DNA from 3 places in the Streptomyces sp. NPDC098789 genome. Region 2 is predicted to be linked to each of the others. Evidence: riboswitches for the same ligand, from Rfam matches in the RefSeq annotation. Region 2 holds a riboswitch; each other region holds the start of a gene.

Region 1 (5,074 bases), on a different contig from region 2:
GTGCTACCACCATGCCAACGCGCACCGGCCCCGAAGGATTCCGCTTCCCGCCCGTCGGCCTCCTGTCCCCCGCCCGGCCCCGTTACAGCGGCAGGAGGTCCGGCCGCTTCGCCTCCATGTGGTCACCGGAGGACTCGCCGCGCAGGCGCCGGCCGATCCACGGCACGAGGTACTCCCGCGCCCATTGGATGTTGTCCCGGGTCACCTCGGCCGAGCCGCGCGGCTGCTGCGGGGGCCACGGCTGGTCCGGGTCGGCGGGCACCTCCAGCCCCAGCACCTGGGCGGCGCGCAGCGCGACCCGGGTGTGCCCCTCGGGCGAGAGGTGCAGCCGGTCGTCGTCCCAAGCCCGCCGGTCCTGGACGGACTTCAGCGACCAGAGGTCCAGCACCGGGCATTCGTACCGGTCGGCGATGGACCGCACGTGCGCCGAGTACGTCGCCACCTTGCCGCGGATGTGCTTGAGCACCGGCACGTCGCGGGTGTCGAAGCCGGTGGTGATCATCACCTGGCCGACGGACCCGACGAGGTCGGCCAGGGCCGCCTCGAACCGCTCCGCCACGTCATCGGGGTCGCTCCCGGGCCGGATGATGTCGTTGCCCCCGGCGCAGAAGGTGACCAGGTCGGGCGCCAGTTCCTTGGCCCGCGGCACCTGCTCCGCCACGATCTGGTCCAGGAGCTTGCCCCGCACGGCGAGGTTGGCGTACCGGAAGTCGTGCTCGTCGCGCTGATCGGCCAGGAGCACCGCGAGCCGGTCGGCCCAGCCCACGAAGATCTCCCCCGGGCCCGGGTCCCCCACGCCCTCGGTGAAGCTGTCCCCGATCGCCGCGTACGAGCCGATGCCCTGGAGCGCCGCCTCCAGTGTCGTCGCGTTCGTGTTCGTGTTCGTGTTCGTCGTCTTCGTCGTCTTCGTCGTCGTCTTTGTCGTCATCGCTGTCGTCGCTGCCACGAGAAGACATCCTTCACCCCAGGCCGTGACCTACGCCACCGTAGCCACCCCTTGACGGACCGTGATCTATACCACCCGGCGGGTAAGGAATAAGTCAGCCCCCTGTCAGGTACATGAAAGAGGGGCCGGGACCCCCCTCGGGTCCCGGCCCCTCCTCGTGCCGAACGGCGCTCGCCGGTCAGACGTTCACGCCCTTCGAGCGGAGGTAGGCCAGCGGGTCGACGTCCGTGCCGTAGCCGGCGCCCGTGCGGATCTCGAAGTGCAGGTGCGGGCCGGTGACGTTGCCCGTGGCACCGGACAGGCCGATGCTCTGGCCCGCGCCGACGCTCTGGCCGACCGACACCGACAGCTGGGACAGGTGGCCGTACTGCGAGTAGCGGCCGTCCGCGTGCCGGATGACGACCTCGTTGCCGTACGCGCCGCCCCAACCCGCGGAGACCACGGTGCCCGCGCCGACCGCGCGGACGGTGGTGCCGGTGCCCACGGCGAAGTCGACACCGGTGTGGTGACCGCTGGACCACATGCTGCCGCTCACCCCGTACCGGGTGGTGATGGAGGCGGAGACCGGAGCGACGAAGCCGGAGGCCGAGGCGGTGCCCGAACCGGAGCCCTTGCCCGTACCGCTACCGCTACCGCTACCGGTGCCCTGCGCGGGCTTGCCGCTCGCGCCCTCGTCGCTCGTACCCTCGTCGCTCGCGCTCTCGTCGCTCGCGGCCTCGTCCGACCCTTCGTCCGATCCCGCGTCCGCCGCCGGAGCGGACTCCTCGGCCGGAGCGGACTCCTCGGCCGCGGTCGCGGCCGGGGTCTGCTCCTGCTGCTGCGCCCGCGCCCCCAGGGTCAGCTTCAGCCCCGGGTGGATCAGCGACGGGTCGGCGCCGACGGCCTCGCGGTTGTCCGCGTACACCTGCTGCCAGCCGCCGCTCAGGTGCCGCTCCGCGGCGATCTTCGAGAGGTAGTCGCCCGGAACCACGGTGTAGACCGAGGACGTCAGCGGCGCGGCGGCCGGCGCCTGGGCCGGGATCACCTGGGTCGCGACAGCGGTGGCCGGGCCGGCCGTCGTAGCGGTCGCGGCCGTCGAGCCGGTCGCGGCGTGCGCGCCGGTGGCACCCATCAGCGGCAGCGCGAGCGCCGCGCTCCCGGTGCCCGCGACGACGAGTCCGCGGGCTATCGGGCTGGACTTCGGGCGGCGGTGCTTTCCCTTTGCGGGCATGGCGAATTCCTCTCCGTCGCCTGCGAGGTGAGCTGTCGGGTTCGGACTGGAGATGTCCGGCCGTACGCGTACGGCTTCACCCCGAGCCGTCCGGAGGAAAAGATCCATTCCGGTGACGGCGGCTTACCTGGTTCCCCCGCTCCTGCCGGGCGTGTGGATCGTCGGGTGCGGTTTCGGATGGTGGCAGGATTAGGCGGTCCATCCGGGTCGACGCGAAGGTATTCCGTCCGGCCCCCCGGAACAAGCCGCGAATTCCCCGCAGGAAAGGCCCGGGTGAGGGATCGACGGAATTCCGGTCACCCTCCGTCGAATCCGCCGCGACAACGGCCGCCCCCACAAGGCAATTCGACTTTCGTGATCACACACTCACGGTGACCGTATGATCCTGCTCACGGGGGCGATCCGATCTCCCCGTCCCTTGTGGCAAGTTGCGCTCAACTAGTGTAATTCGGACATGCCGCGACGATACGGAGGAGTCACCGTGACCCAGCAGATGCCCCAGGCCCCGTCCACGGAGCCGGAGCTGACCGGAGTGCGCAACTTCCGTGACGTGGGCGGGCTCCCGACCACGGACGGACGGAGGGTCAGAGCAGGACAGGTCTTCCGAAGCGGACATCTGGCACATGCCACCGAAACCGATACGGAATTCCTCGCTTCGCTCGGGCTGCACACCATCTTCGACTTCCGCAACGCCGCGGACCACGCGCTCGAAGGCCCGGACGTCGAGCTGCCCGGGGTCCGCAACGTCAACCTCCCGCTCTCCGACCCGGCGGACGGTACGGAGTTCTGGCGGATGGTGCGCGACGGCGACCTCGGCCAGCTGCGCCAGGTCCTCGGCGAGGGCAAGGCCGCGCTGCGGATGGCCAACTCCTACCGGGAGATCGTCACGAACCGCACCGCGGAGCACCGCCAGGTCGTCCAGTCGCTCGTCCAGGACCAGGTGCCGGTGCTGATGCACTGCGCGGCCGGGAAGGACCGGGCCGGCCTGTCGATCGCGGTCACCCTGCTCGCGCTCGGCGTCGAGCGCGAGGCGATCGTGGCGGACTACCTGGAGTCGAACGCCCCGCACCGGCGCTACAAGGTGCGCCGCAACAGCGAGTCCGCCGAGGCCCGCTCCCCCGAGGTGATGGAGCTGCTCGCCCCGCTGTTCGACGCGCGCGCCGAGTACCTGCTCGCGGCCTTCGACACCCTGGAGGAGATCTGGGGCAGCACCGACCGCTACCTCGCCGAGGGCCTCGGGCTCACGCCCGAGACCCTCGACCGGCTGCGCGACCACTACCTCGAATCACCGGCCTGACCGGCCTGGCGGGGCCGGGCCGTCAGCGGTTCGCGACGGCCTGCTTGACCAGGGTCCTGCCGAAGTCCCACATCAAGGAGCCCCCGCCGTGGGCGTCGTCCATGACCTCCCGGAAGGCGCCCACGAAGCGGTCCACGTCCGCCTCGTCCACGATCAGCGGCGGGATCAGCTTGATCACCTCCAGGTGATCGCCGGAGACCTGGGTCAGGATCCGGTGCTTCTGGAGCAGCGGTACGACGACCATCTGCGCGAAGAGCCCCTTGCGGGCGGCCTGGAGCATGGTCCACCGGCTGCGCAGCCCGAGCGAGGACGGGCGACCGAACTCGATGCCGATCATCAGCCCCCGGCCGCGCACCTCGTGCAGCAGCTCGTACTCGTCCACCATCGCCGCGAGCCGCCCGCGCAGCAGGTCGCCCATGGCGCGGGCGTTCGCCACCACCGACTCGTTCTCCATGACGGAGAGCACCGCGAGCCCGGCCGCCATCGCCTGCGCGTTGGCACCGAAGCTGGCCGAGTGCACGAGCACCCGGTCCATGGACGAGTAGACCTTCTTGAAGATCCAGTCCTTGCCCAGGGTCGCCCCGACCGGCACGTAGCCGCCCGACAGCGCCTTGGCCACGCAGACCAGGTCCGGCTCCACCCCCGGGTCGTGCTGGTAGGCGTAGAACTGCCCGGTCCGGCCGAGGCCGGTCTGCACCTCGTCCGCGATGAGCAGCGCCTTGTGCCGGTGCAGCAGCTCCTGCGCGGCGCGCAGGAAGCCGGGCGGGGCCTGGAGGACCCCCTTGCCCTGGATCGGCTCGACGACGAAGGCGGCCACGTCGCCGCGCGCCAGCTCGCGCTCCAGGGCCGCCAGATCCCCGAGCGCGATCTTCGTGTCGGGCAGCAGGGGGGCAAACCCGTCCCGGAAGCCCGCCTCCCCGTTCACCGACAGCGCGCCGGTGGTGAGCCCGTGGAAGGCGTGGTCGCAGTACAGGATCCTGGGCCGGCCCGTGGCGAAGCGGGCGAACTTGAGCGCGGTCTCCACGGCCTCGGTGCCGCTGTTGCCGAAGAAGACCCGGTCCAGGTGCGGGCTGTAGGACAGCAGCTTCTCCGCCAGCAGCCCGGGCAGCGGCTGGCAGTCGAAGCGGGTGAGGTCGGCGAGCTGCGCGTCGAGCACGTCGTGCAGCGCCCGCCGGACGACCGGGTGGTGGCGGCCCAGCCCCATCACGCCGAAGCCCGCCAGCATGTCGAGGTAGTCGTTGCCCTCGGCGTCCCAGAAGTGGGCGCCCTCGGCCCGCTCGTAGACCTTGTCGAACCCGATGGTGTGGAGCATCCGCGGCAGCTGGTGGTTGAGGTGGCGCGCGTGCAGTTCGTAGCGCTCGCCGCCCCGCTCGGCCAGCAGGGAGCCCAGGTCGAACTCCTTGCCCGGGCCCCCCGTGGCCGCCGTCACGGCCGCTTCTCCCGGTTGCCCCCCACCGTCTCCCGGGCCGCCCGCAGCGATTCCTTCAGCGAGCCCATGGTCGCGAGGACGGCGGTGGGTTCGTACCCGCAGTGCGCCATGCAATTCGCGCAGCGCGGGTCCTTTCCGCGGCCGTACTTGCTCCAGTCGGTGTCCTCGATCAGTTCCCGGTACGTCGGCACG
Region 2 (5,074 bases):
AGCTGTCGTCCGACGGCGCGGTACGTCCCGACGCGCCGCTGATCGCCCTGGTCCCCGCCCACCCGCATCCGGACCTGGCGCACACCGCGAACCTCCGCCGCCTGGCCGACCGCCCCGGGCTGGCGCTGCGCGTGCTCGGCCGCCCCGACCCGGACCGGAGCGCGACCCTGCGCCCGCTGGCCGTCGGTCCGGTGCCGGGGTCGGCGTACACCCTGCGGCTGCCACCGCAGTGGCTGGGCCGGGCCGACCTCGGCTACGACCTGCTCCAGGGGTCCCACCTCCCGGCCGGGGCCGACGCACCCGAACCGGCCGACGTAGGGGACCGGGAGCCGGCGGCGGACGCGCTGGGCGGGTCACCGCTGTGGCGGGTGCGGCGGCTGTTGGAATCCGGGGTCGCGGGGGGCCGTCGCGCGGTGGCGGAGGCGGCCCGCGGTGAGTTCGCGCCGAACGGCGGCCGGGGGCCGCTGCGTCGGGCCGGCTTCGCGGGGGCCGAGGAGCTGGCCGCCGCGCTGGCCGCCGAGGCCGACCGGCGGCCCCGGGACGTCTTCGGTCGTCTCCTCGATCCCGGCGCCGACCGCTACGCGTGGGCCTGGTTGGCCGCGGCCACCCATCTGCACGCCGCGCGGCGGTCGTTGGTGGCCGCGTCCTGGTCCGCTCAGTAGGCGCCGTTCACGTTGTCGATCGATCCGTAGCGGTCGGCGGCGTAGTTGCAGGCGGCGGTGATGTTCGCGACCGGGTCGTAGGAGTCGGTCGCGGTACCGGGCACGTGGTACGCCCGGAAGGTGGGGTCGATGACCTGGAGGAGGCCCTTCGAGGGGATGCCCGCCGCGGCGTTGGAGTCCCAGTTGTTGATGGCGAGGGGATTGCCCGAGGACTCGCGCAGGACGTTGCGGCGAATTCCGTCGTAGGTCCCCGGAATTCCGTGCTGGGCCATGATGTCCAGCGACTGCCGGATCCAGCCGTCGAGGTTGTTGGCGTACAGGGTCGTGGCCCGCACGGAACGGTCGGCCCGTGCGGGGGTGGCCCCCGCATCGCGCCCGGCCGCCGGGGTCGTTGCGGTCTTCGTCGCCGAACCAGCCTTGGCGGAAACCGCCTTCGCCGCGCCGCCGAGCGTCAGCTCGGTCCCCGGCCGGATCACCGACGGGTCGTTGCCGATCGCCGCACGGTTGTCCGCGTAGAGCTTCTTCCAGCCGCCGCTCACGGAATGCGATTGGGCGATCGTGGAAAGGGTGTCGCCCGCGACCACGGAATAGGTGGTGGACGCCGCGGCCCGCACGGAGAGCGCGGGAGCGGTGGCGGCGACGGGCGCCGCGACGGCGGGGGCCGCGGCCGGGGCGGCGGCCGGCTGTGCGGCATCGGCGCCGGAGGCGCTGATCAGGGGGAGGGCGAGTGCCATGCCGCCGGTACCCGCGACGGCGAGGAGGCGGGCGAGGGGGCTGGTCTTGGGACGGCGGTGCTTGCCCGATGCGGACATGGCGAATTCCTCTCCGTCGCCTGCGAGGTGAGCTGTCGGGTTCGGACGGGAGCTGTCCGGCCGCACCGTGACGCGGCTCGCCCGCGGTCATGCCCGAGGCATGACGAGGACGTGCGTGTCAGCGGTGCGACTTCACCCCGAGCCGGGCCGGACTCTGAGTCCGGACCAGCGGCCTACCTGGTTCCCCCGCTCCTGCCGTACATGAGTGGGATGGGTTCCCGGGTAGCGGCAGGATTCGGCGTTCCACCCGGATTGCGGTGACCGTAGAGGAGAGAAGAGGAGTGGAACAAGGGCTTGAATTCCGCGCAGTGATCGGCATATCGGAAACGGCCGGGAAATTGATCTCGTCCCGGCGGGTCGGGAAATCCCGCATTTCTTTGCGGCGCCCGGAATCCAGCCTTCCGCTACCCCCGCGGGGGTGGCCGCGAAGGCCGCTCCCGCGTGACTGACGTCACCGGCGAGCGGCCCGTACGGCATTCAAGGGCAAATCGCCCATTCATGCTTCTTGGGGATTTCTTGCGGGGGTGCGAGCCCGCCTACGCGGTGCGGTCCGCCAGCCGCTCCGGTTCCGCCCCTTCCGCCAGCTCCGTCAGCTCCGCCAGCTCTTCCAGCCTGCGCAGCGTCTCCCGCACCGAGGCGGCGCCGGCGGGCAGCAGCGGCAGCCGCACGTCGGGGGTCGGAATGCGCCCCTGCGCGTGCAGCACCCCCTTCAGGACCACCGGATTCGGCTCGGCGAACACCGCCGCCGACAGCCGGGCCAGGGCGTGCCCCAGTGCCCGCGCGCCGGACACGTCGCCCGTCCGCCAGGCCCGCACGAGCGCGGCGAAACGCTCCGTGGCCAGATGCGCCGAGGCCAGGATCGCGCCGCCCGCCCCGAGGGCGAGCAGCGGCGAGGCGTAGGCGTCGTCGCCCGCCAGGACCGTGAACCCGTCCGGCAGCTCGCCCAGCAGCTCCACCGTGTCCTGGTCGATGCCGCCCACCGCGTACTTGACCCCCGCGACCCCGGGCAGCGCCCCGAGGGCCCGCAGCGCCCCGGCGTCCAGCGGCTGACCGGTCCGGTAGGGGATGTGGTAGACGACCAGCGGTACGGGAGCGACCTCCGCGAGCCGCTCGAAGTGCGCCAGCACCCCCGCCGCCGAGGGCCGCACGAAGGACGGCACGGTCACCAGCGCGGCCCCCACCTCGGGCCACCGCCGCAGCCCCGCCAGCGCGACCTCGCTCGCCCGCGTGCTGCTGCCCCCCGCGCCGACGCTCAGGAACGCCCCGCGCTCGCGGCAGACCCGTGCGCACACCTCGGTCACCGCGTCCCGCTCCGCCGCGTCGAGGGAGGCGGTCTCGCCGGTGGTGCCGAGGGCGGTGATGCCGGTGGCGCCCGCCGCGAGCACCTCGTGGGCGAGCGACTCCAGGGCGTCCAGGGCGACCGCGCCGGACGCGTCGAAGGGGGTGACGAGCGGGACGTGCAGCCCCTCCAGCCCGTGGAGGCCGGGGAGCGGGGGAGGAGTGGGGAGAGTCGGGAGGGTCGGGAGGGTGGGGAGCGCGGAGGTGTCGCTCCGGGCCGTGTCCTGTGTGGTGTTCTGCGCCATGGGTCGAGGGTGGCCCGCCCCCGAGCCCCGGGTCCAGTTCGCATTTCCGTCCCAACCCGTAAGCTGAGCCGATGCTCGACGTACGCCGCCTGCGCCTGCTGCGCGAACTCGCCCGCCGCGGCACCATCGCCGCCGTCGCCGAGGCGCTGGCCTTCAGCCCCTCGGCCGTCTCCCAACAGCTCTCCGTCCTCGAACGCGAGGCGGGCCTGCCGCTCCTGGAGCGCACCGGCCGCCGGGTCCGGCTCACCCCCGCCGGCCAGCACCTGGTCGGGCACGCGGAAGCGGTGCTGGAGCGCCTGGAACGGGCCGAGGCGGACCTCGCCGAGGCCCGCGACGGGCTGGCGGGAGCCCTGCGGGTCGGCGCCTTCCCGACCGCGACCCGGGCCATCGTCCCCGCCGCCCTCGTCACCCTCGCCCGGCGCCATCCGGCCCTGGAGGCGATGGTGTCCGAAACCGACCCCGCCGCCGTCGCGCACGCCCTGCGGGCCGGTGACCTGGACGTGGCGCTGGTCCACGAGTACGACTTCGTGCCCGCGCCCGTCGAACCGGGCCTGGAGACCGAGCCGCTGTGTCGGGAGGCGATGTACCTCGCGGAGCCGACCCCGCCGCCCGGCTCCGCGGCCCCGGACCTCGCCCTCGGCCAGGGCGTCGCGCTGCGCGCCCACCGCGACGCGCCCTGGATCACCGCGACCCCGGGAACCCTCTGCCACGCCATGACCGTGCGCGCCTGCCAGGCCGCCGGGTTCAGTCCGCGGGAGCGCCACCGCGTGGACGAGTTCGCGACCGTGCTCGCCCTGGTCGCGGCGGGGCAGGGGGTGGCCGTCGTACCGCAGCTCGGCGTGGCCGGATCCGCCGCGCCGGGGGCGGGGGCGGAAGCGGGTGCGCCGAGGGTGCCCGGGGTGCGCCTCACCCGGCTGCCGATGGAGCGGCGCACGAAGATCGCCTTCCGGAGCGGGGCCGCGGCGCACCCGGCCGTGGCCGCCTTCGCCGCCGCGCTGCGCGAGGCCGTACCGCCGGAGCTCGCGCCGTCGGCGCGGCCGGAAACGTGACACAACTCCCGCACCGGGCCACCCGCGCATGCCCCGCCGTGTACGTTCGCGGTACGGCACGGATCACACGAGAACGGGGTACGACGTGACGCATCGCGTACGAGGGGTCATCGCACGGAGCAAGGGCGCACCGGTGGAGATGGCGACGATCCTCGTGCCCGACCCGGGACCCGGCGAGGCCCTCGTCAAGGTCCAGGCCTGCGGGGTCTGCCACACCGACCTGCACTACCGCGAGGGCGGCATCAACGACGAGTTCCCCTTCCTCCTCGGCCACGAGGCGGCGGGTGTGGTCGAGGCCGTCGGCCCCGACGTCACCGACGTCGCACCCGGCGATTTCGTCATCCTCAACTGGCGTGCGGTGTGCGGTAATTGCCGCGCCTGCAAGCGCGGACGCCCGTGGTACTGCTTCGACACGCACAACGCGACCCAGTCCATGACCCTGGAGGACGGCACCCCGCTCTCCCCGGCCCTGGGCATCGGCGCCTTCGCCGAGAAGACCCTGGTCGCCGCCGGACAGTGCACCAAGGTCGACCCGGCCGCCTCGGCCGCCGCCGCCGGACTGCTGGGCTGCGGGGTGATGGCGGGCCTCGGCGCGGCCCTCAACACGGGCAACGTCGGCCGCGGCGACTCGGTGGCCGTCATCGGCTGCGGGGGAGTGGGCAACGCGGCCGTCGCCGGCGCCCGGCTCGCCGGTGCGGGCCGGATCATCGCCGTGGACCTGGACGACCGCAAGCTCGAACAGGCCAAGGGGCTGGGCGCCACCCACACCGTCAACGGTCGCACCGAGGACGTGGTCGAGGCCGTCAAGGCCCTGACCGGCGGCAACGGCGCGGACGTGGTCATCGACGCCGTCGGCCGCCCGGAGACCTACCGCCAGGCCTTCTACGCCCGCGACCTGGCCGGCACCGTCGTGCTGGTCGGCGTACCCACCCCCGAGATGCAGCTCGAACTCCCGCTGCTCGACGTCT
Region 3 (5,074 bases), on a different contig from region 2:
CGCCGCCTCCGGCGCGAGCGCGGCCGAGACCACCACCTGGGACTCGGTGGCCGAGTGCGAGAGCGGTGGGACCTGGAGCGCCGACTTCGGCAGCGGGTCCTACGGCGGACTCCAGCTCACCCTGGACCAGTGGAAGAACGCGGGCGGGCTGGAGTTCGCGGCGCGCCCCGACCTGGCCAGCCGCTCGCAGCAGATCACCATCGCCGAGCGGGTGCTCGCCGCGCAGGGGCCGACGGCCTGGCCGCTCTGCGGTGAGTCCTCCGGTCTCACCCGCGGCGGCCCGGCCGCCACGGTCGACCCGGGGACTCCCGGACGTTCCGGTTCCGTCGCGCCGACCCCCGTGCGACCCGAGGGATCCGCGCCCGGCTCGCTCGCCGGCGCGCCGGCCCCGGCGGCCACGCCGACCTCGACCGGGCACATCCCGGGAGCCACCGCCGCGCCCGGCGCGCCCGGTGACTTCGCGTCGATGCCGCAGTCCCCGCTGACGTCCGTACTGCCCGTCATGCCGGACCCGGCTCCGGTTTCCGGCGGCCCGGGTGCCCCGACGGGGTCGACCGGCACGCCCACCCCGTCCGTGCCCGGCGGTTCGACGGCCCCCACCGGTCCGACGACGTCCCCGTCCAACACCGCGGTGCCCACGGCCCCGACGCCCTCCACGACCCCGTCGACCGCCGGCTCGGCCGCCGTTCCGCAGGGCGAAACGGCCGGAGCCGGTGGAAAGCACCGCGGAACGCCCGCCGCAGAGGCGCCCGTCGGCTCCGGCGCCGCGTCCGCGCCGTCGTACACGGTGAAGGCCGGCGACAATCTGACGGACATTGCGAAGGCCGAAGGAGTCGAGGGTGGCTGGAATGCCCTTTACACGGCCAATCAGCAGGTCATCGGGCATGACGCCGACCTGATCACTCCCGGGCAGAATCTCGATCTAAGCCAGAAATAGGGGCACTTCGGGCGCGAAGATCGCCAGGTATGTCCCTTTCGTGCAAATGAGACATGCATCTCTTCCGTTCAACTGGCGTGTCCTGTTCGGTGACTGCCCCAAACCCCGCTCCCACCTGGGCAAACACCCGCCCCGAGAGCGCAAGTAGGGGCCGTTTCTCCCCGATGTCCCTCGTTGAACATCGGGGAGAGACCTGTCTACCTTCTGAATCGCTCGCCACCGCGGGCTCCTTCGACCGCATCGCCGAATCCTGCCGGCGGACGGAGGGAACACGTCGCGCAAGCGCCGAAGGCAGGAGCGGGGGAACCAAGGTAAGTGCCGGAACCGGCCATTGAGAGATGGTCACGGAACCGGCTTGGGGTTAAGCCGCGCACCTCGGTGCGCGACCGGGCAACTCATCCGCCCGAACCCGACAGCTCACTTCGCAGGCGTCGGTGAGGAGAAAACCATGCTGCTTTCCGGCAAGGGCAAGCACCGTCGCGCCTCCAAGGCCACCCGTGTCGTCACCCTCGTCGGTGTCGCCGGTGTCGCCGTGGCGGCTCCGCTGATGACCGCCGGCGCCGCGAGCGCCGCGACCGCCTCCCAGTGGGACGCCGTCGCCGCGTGCGAGTCCGGTGGCAACTGGTCCATCAACACGGGCAACGGCTACTACGGCGGCGTGCAGTTCTCGTCCTCCACGTGGGCCGCGTACGGCGGCAAGGCGTACGCCTCGCAGGCGAACCAGGCCACCAAGGCGCAGCAGATAGCCATCGCCGAGAAGGTCCTCAAGGGCCAGGGCAAGGGCGCGTGGCCGTCCTGTGGCGTGGGCCTGTCGAACTCCGCCTACAACGGCGGCTCGGCCGAGACCCCCAAGCAGACCAAGCCGGAGAAGAAGGTCGAGAAGAAGGCCGAGCCGAAGCAGGAGACCAAGCGCCCCGAGGCCCCGGTCACCCGCTCCGAGCGCGCCGAGACCCCGGCCCCCACCAAGGCCGCTCCGTCGACCCAGGCCCCCAAGACGGGTACCGGCTCGTACGAGATCAAGTCGGGTGACACCCTCGGCACCATCGCCCAGGCGAACGGCGTCAAGGGCGGCTGGCAGAAGCTGCACGAGCTGAACAAGGACACCGTCCCGGACGCCGACCTGATCTTCCCGGGTCAGAAGCTGAAGCTCAGCTGAATCCTGCGGTGACACCGCGCCGCAACACCGCGCGGTACCACTGCCTGTGACCCTGCGCGGTACGTCCGCGCGGACTTCGCGGTACGCATAATTCGCCATCGCCCGACGCGTCTCCCCCCACGCGCCGGGCGGTGGCGTTCGTGCAGGCGGGGACGATCCTTCGGCATTCCGCCGACCCTTCCGTATGTCCCGTAAGAGGGGTATTCAGACCCTTTTTCGTCCCACGGAGCGGTTGCTCGGCTGGCCGAGTGCCCAGAGCCGGTTAGGCTCTAGGCGGCAAGGCCATCCCACGGCCTGACACGCCACCGCACACCCAGCGTCACATCCCAGAAGGAGATGCTCGTGCCGTCCATCGACGTCGTCGTAGCCCGGGAAATCCTGGACTCCCGAGGCAATCCCACGGTCGAGGTCGAGGTTGGCCTCGACGACGGCAGCACCGGCCGTGCTGCAGTTCCGTCCGGCGCCTCCACCGGTGCATTCGAGGCCATCGAGCTTCGTGACGGTGACCCCAACCGCTACCTCGGCAAGGGCGTCGAGAAGGCCGTCCTCGCCGTGATCGAGCAGATCGGCCCGGAGCTCGTCGGCTACGACGCCACCGAGCAGCGCCTGATCGACCAGGCCATGTTCGACCTGGACGGCACCGACAACAAGGGCTCCCTGGGCGCCAACGCGATCCTCGGCGTCTCCCTGGCCGTGGCCCACGCCGCGTCCGAGGCCTCGGACCTCCCGCTCTTCCGCTACCTCGGCGGCCCGAACGCGCACCTGCTGCCCGTTCCGATGATGAACATCCTCAACGGTGGGTCGCACGCCGACTCCAACGTCGACATCCAGGAGTTCATGATCGCGCCGATCGGCGCGGAGTCCTTCTCCGAGGCCCTGCGCTGGGGCGCCGAGGTCTACCACACCCTCAAGAAGGTCCTGCACACCAAGGGCCTCTCCACGGGTCTGGGCGACGAGGGCGGCTTCGCCCCGAACCTGGAGTCCAACCGCGCCGCGCTCGACCTCATCGTCGAGGCCATCAAGCAGGCCGGCTACGTCCCGGGCAAGGACATCGCGCTGGCGCTCGACGTCGCCGCGTCCGAGTTCTACAAGGACGGCAAGTACGAGTTCGAGGGCCAGTCCCGCTCGGCCGCCGAGATGACCGAGTACTACGAGGAGCTCGTCTCCGCGTACCCGATGGTCTCCATCGAGGACCCGCTGTACGAGGACGACTGGGCCGGCTGGAAGGTCCTCACGGACAAGCTGGGCGCCAAGGTCCAGATCGTCGGCGACGACCTCTTCGTCACCAACCCGGAGCGCCTCGCCCGCGGCATCGAAGAGGGCTCGGCGAACGCCCTGCTCGTGAAGGTGAACCAGATCGGTTCGCTGACCGAGACCCTGGACGCCGTCGAGATGGCCCAGCGCAACGGCTTCAAGTGCATGATGTCGCACCGCTCCGGCGAGACCGAGGACGTCACCATCGCCGACCTCGCGGTCGCCGTGAACTGCGGCCAGATCAAGACCGGCGCCCCGGCCCGCTCGGACCGCGTCGCCAAGTACAACCAGCTGCTGCGCATCGAGGAGATCCTCGACGACGCCGCCGTGTACGCGGGCCGCTCCGCCTTCCCGCGCTTCAAGGGCTGATCACTTCACCTTCGGCTTCCGCGGGGTTCATCCCCGCGGGGCCCGACAGCCTCCGTACGTCCCCGCGCTCGGTCCCGTACCGTGTGCGGGGACGTATTGCTGTGTGCGGGTACAGGGGAGGCGGAGTCAATGGCCGGGAACCGGGATCGGTTCTCCACCTTCTCGACCGCGACCAGGCTCAAGCAGCTGGGCGAGCGGACCGCGGCCCACGTGTACCGCTCGCAGTCACGGCGCCAGGTCCGGCGCAGCAGGCTGACCGGCCGGGCCGCGCTGCTGGTGCTCGTCCTCTGTACGCTGGTCGTCGCCCTCGCCTATCCGATGCGCCAGTACGTCTCCCAGCGCTCGGAGATCTCGGACCAGCAGCAGGCCGCCGACCGGGCGCGCAAGCGGCTGGACGAACTCCGCGACGAGAAGGCCCGCTGGCAGGACCGCGCGTACGCGGAGCAGCAGGCGCGCAGGCACCTGCACTACGTGCGCCCCGGGGAGATCGGCTTCACCATGGTCGACTCGGAGGCCGCGGAGCACCGCCGCACCGGTACGGCGACGGCCGACCGGCCCTGGTACTCGAACGTCTGGGACGGCATCGACAAGGCCGACCGGCCCGCCGACTGACGTTCACCGACCGACCTCTCAACTGAAAGACGCATCCCAGGCATGCAGACGCCCCCGCCCCAGACCGCACGGATCGAGCCGACGGACACGGACATCGTCGCGTTCGAGCAGCAGCTCGGCCGCCCGCCGCGCGGACTGCGCGCCATCGCGCACCGCTGTCCCTGCGGGCAGCCCGACGTGGTCGAGACCGCCCCGCGACTGCCCGACGGCACGCCGTTCCCCACGCTGTACTACTTGACCTGCCCGAAGGCCGCCGGTGCCATCGGCACGCTGGAGGCCAACGGCGTGATGAAGGAGATGCAGGCCCGGCTCGCCACCGACCCGGAGCTGGCCGCGGCCTACCGGGCCGCGCACGAGGACTACATCACCCGGCGCGACGCCATCGAGGTGCTGGAGGGCTTCCCGAGCGCGGGCGGCATGCCCGACCGGGTCAAGTGCCTGCACGTGCTGGTGGGCCACTCGCTGGCCGCGGGCCCCGGTGTGAACCCGTTCGGCGACGAGGCCCTGGCGATGCTGCCCGAGTGGTGGGCCAAGGGCGCCTGCGTCACCCCGTGCGCGGAGAAGGCGGACGCGTGACGCGCGTCGCGGGCATCGACTGCGGTACCAACTCCATCCGCCTGCTGGTCGCGGACTGCGACCCGGAGACCGGCGAGCTGATCGAGCTGGACCGGCGGATGATCGTCGTCCGGCTCGGCCAGGGCGTGGACCGGACCGGCCGGCTGGCGCCGGAGGCCCTGGAGCGCACC

What was found. Region 2 has a riboswitch for cyclic di-AMP ahead of ACIQWR_RS11820 (transglycosylase SLT domain-containing protein). Riboswitches for the same ligand answer to the same signal wherever they lie in the genome.
Region 1: it holds a riboswitch for cyclic di-AMP, as region 2 does, so the genes downstream of both, ACIQWR_RS14850 (LysM peptidoglycan-binding domain-containing M23 family metallopeptidase) here and ACIQWR_RS11820 (transglycosylase SLT domain-containing protein) in region 2, are expected to answer to the same signal.
Region 3: it holds a riboswitch for cyclic di-AMP, as region 2 does, so the genes downstream of both, ACIQWR_RS35250 (transglycosylase family protein) here and ACIQWR_RS11820 (transglycosylase SLT domain-containing protein) in region 2, are expected to answer to the same signal.

What each region holds. Positions count from the first base shown of each region.
Region 1 is NZ_JBIWAJ010000006.1:53,775-58,848, forward strand. Features, by position in the region: gene ACIQWR_RS14845 (SGNH/GDSL hydrolase family protein) at 83-946, opposite strand; gene ACIQWR_RS14850 (LysM peptidoglycan-binding domain-containing M23 family metallopeptidase) at 1,125-2,156, opposite strand; cyclic di-AMP (ydaO/yuaA leader) riboswitch at 2,161-2,330, opposite strand; gene ACIQWR_RS14855 (tyrosine-protein phosphatase) at 2,650-3,453, shown strand; gene ACIQWR_RS14860 (aspartate aminotransferase family protein) at 3,476-4,882, opposite strand; gene hpnH (adenosyl-hopene transferase HpnH) at 4,879-5,074, opposite strand, start outside.
Region 2 is NZ_JBIWAJ010000004.1:381,289-386,362, reverse strand. Features, by position in the region: gene ACIQWR_RS11825 (hypothetical protein) at 1-662, shown strand, start outside; gene ACIQWR_RS11820 (transglycosylase SLT domain-containing protein) at 656-1,474, opposite strand; cyclic di-AMP (ydaO/yuaA leader) riboswitch at 1,479-1,725, opposite strand; gene ACIQWR_RS11815 (dihydrodipicolinate synthase family protein) at 2,011-3,057, opposite strand; gene ACIQWR_RS11810 (LysR substrate-binding domain-containing protein) at 3,129-4,106, shown strand; gene ACIQWR_RS11805 (S-(hydroxymethyl)mycothiol dehydrogenase) at 4,192-5,074, shown strand, end outside.
Region 3 is NZ_JBIWAJ010000024.1:84,441-89,514, reverse strand. Features, by position in the region: gene ACIQWR_RS35255 (transglycosylase family protein) at 1-937, shown strand, start outside; cyclic di-AMP (ydaO/yuaA leader) riboswitch at 1,211-1,383, shown strand; gene ACIQWR_RS35250 (transglycosylase family protein) at 1,386-2,093, shown strand; gene eno (phosphopyruvate hydratase) at 2,430-3,716, shown strand; gene ACIQWR_RS35240 (septum formation initiator family protein) at 3,846-4,328, shown strand; gene ACIQWR_RS35235 (DUF501 domain-containing protein) at 4,371-4,904, shown strand; gene ACIQWR_RS35230 (exopolyphosphatase) at 4,901-5,074, shown strand, end outside.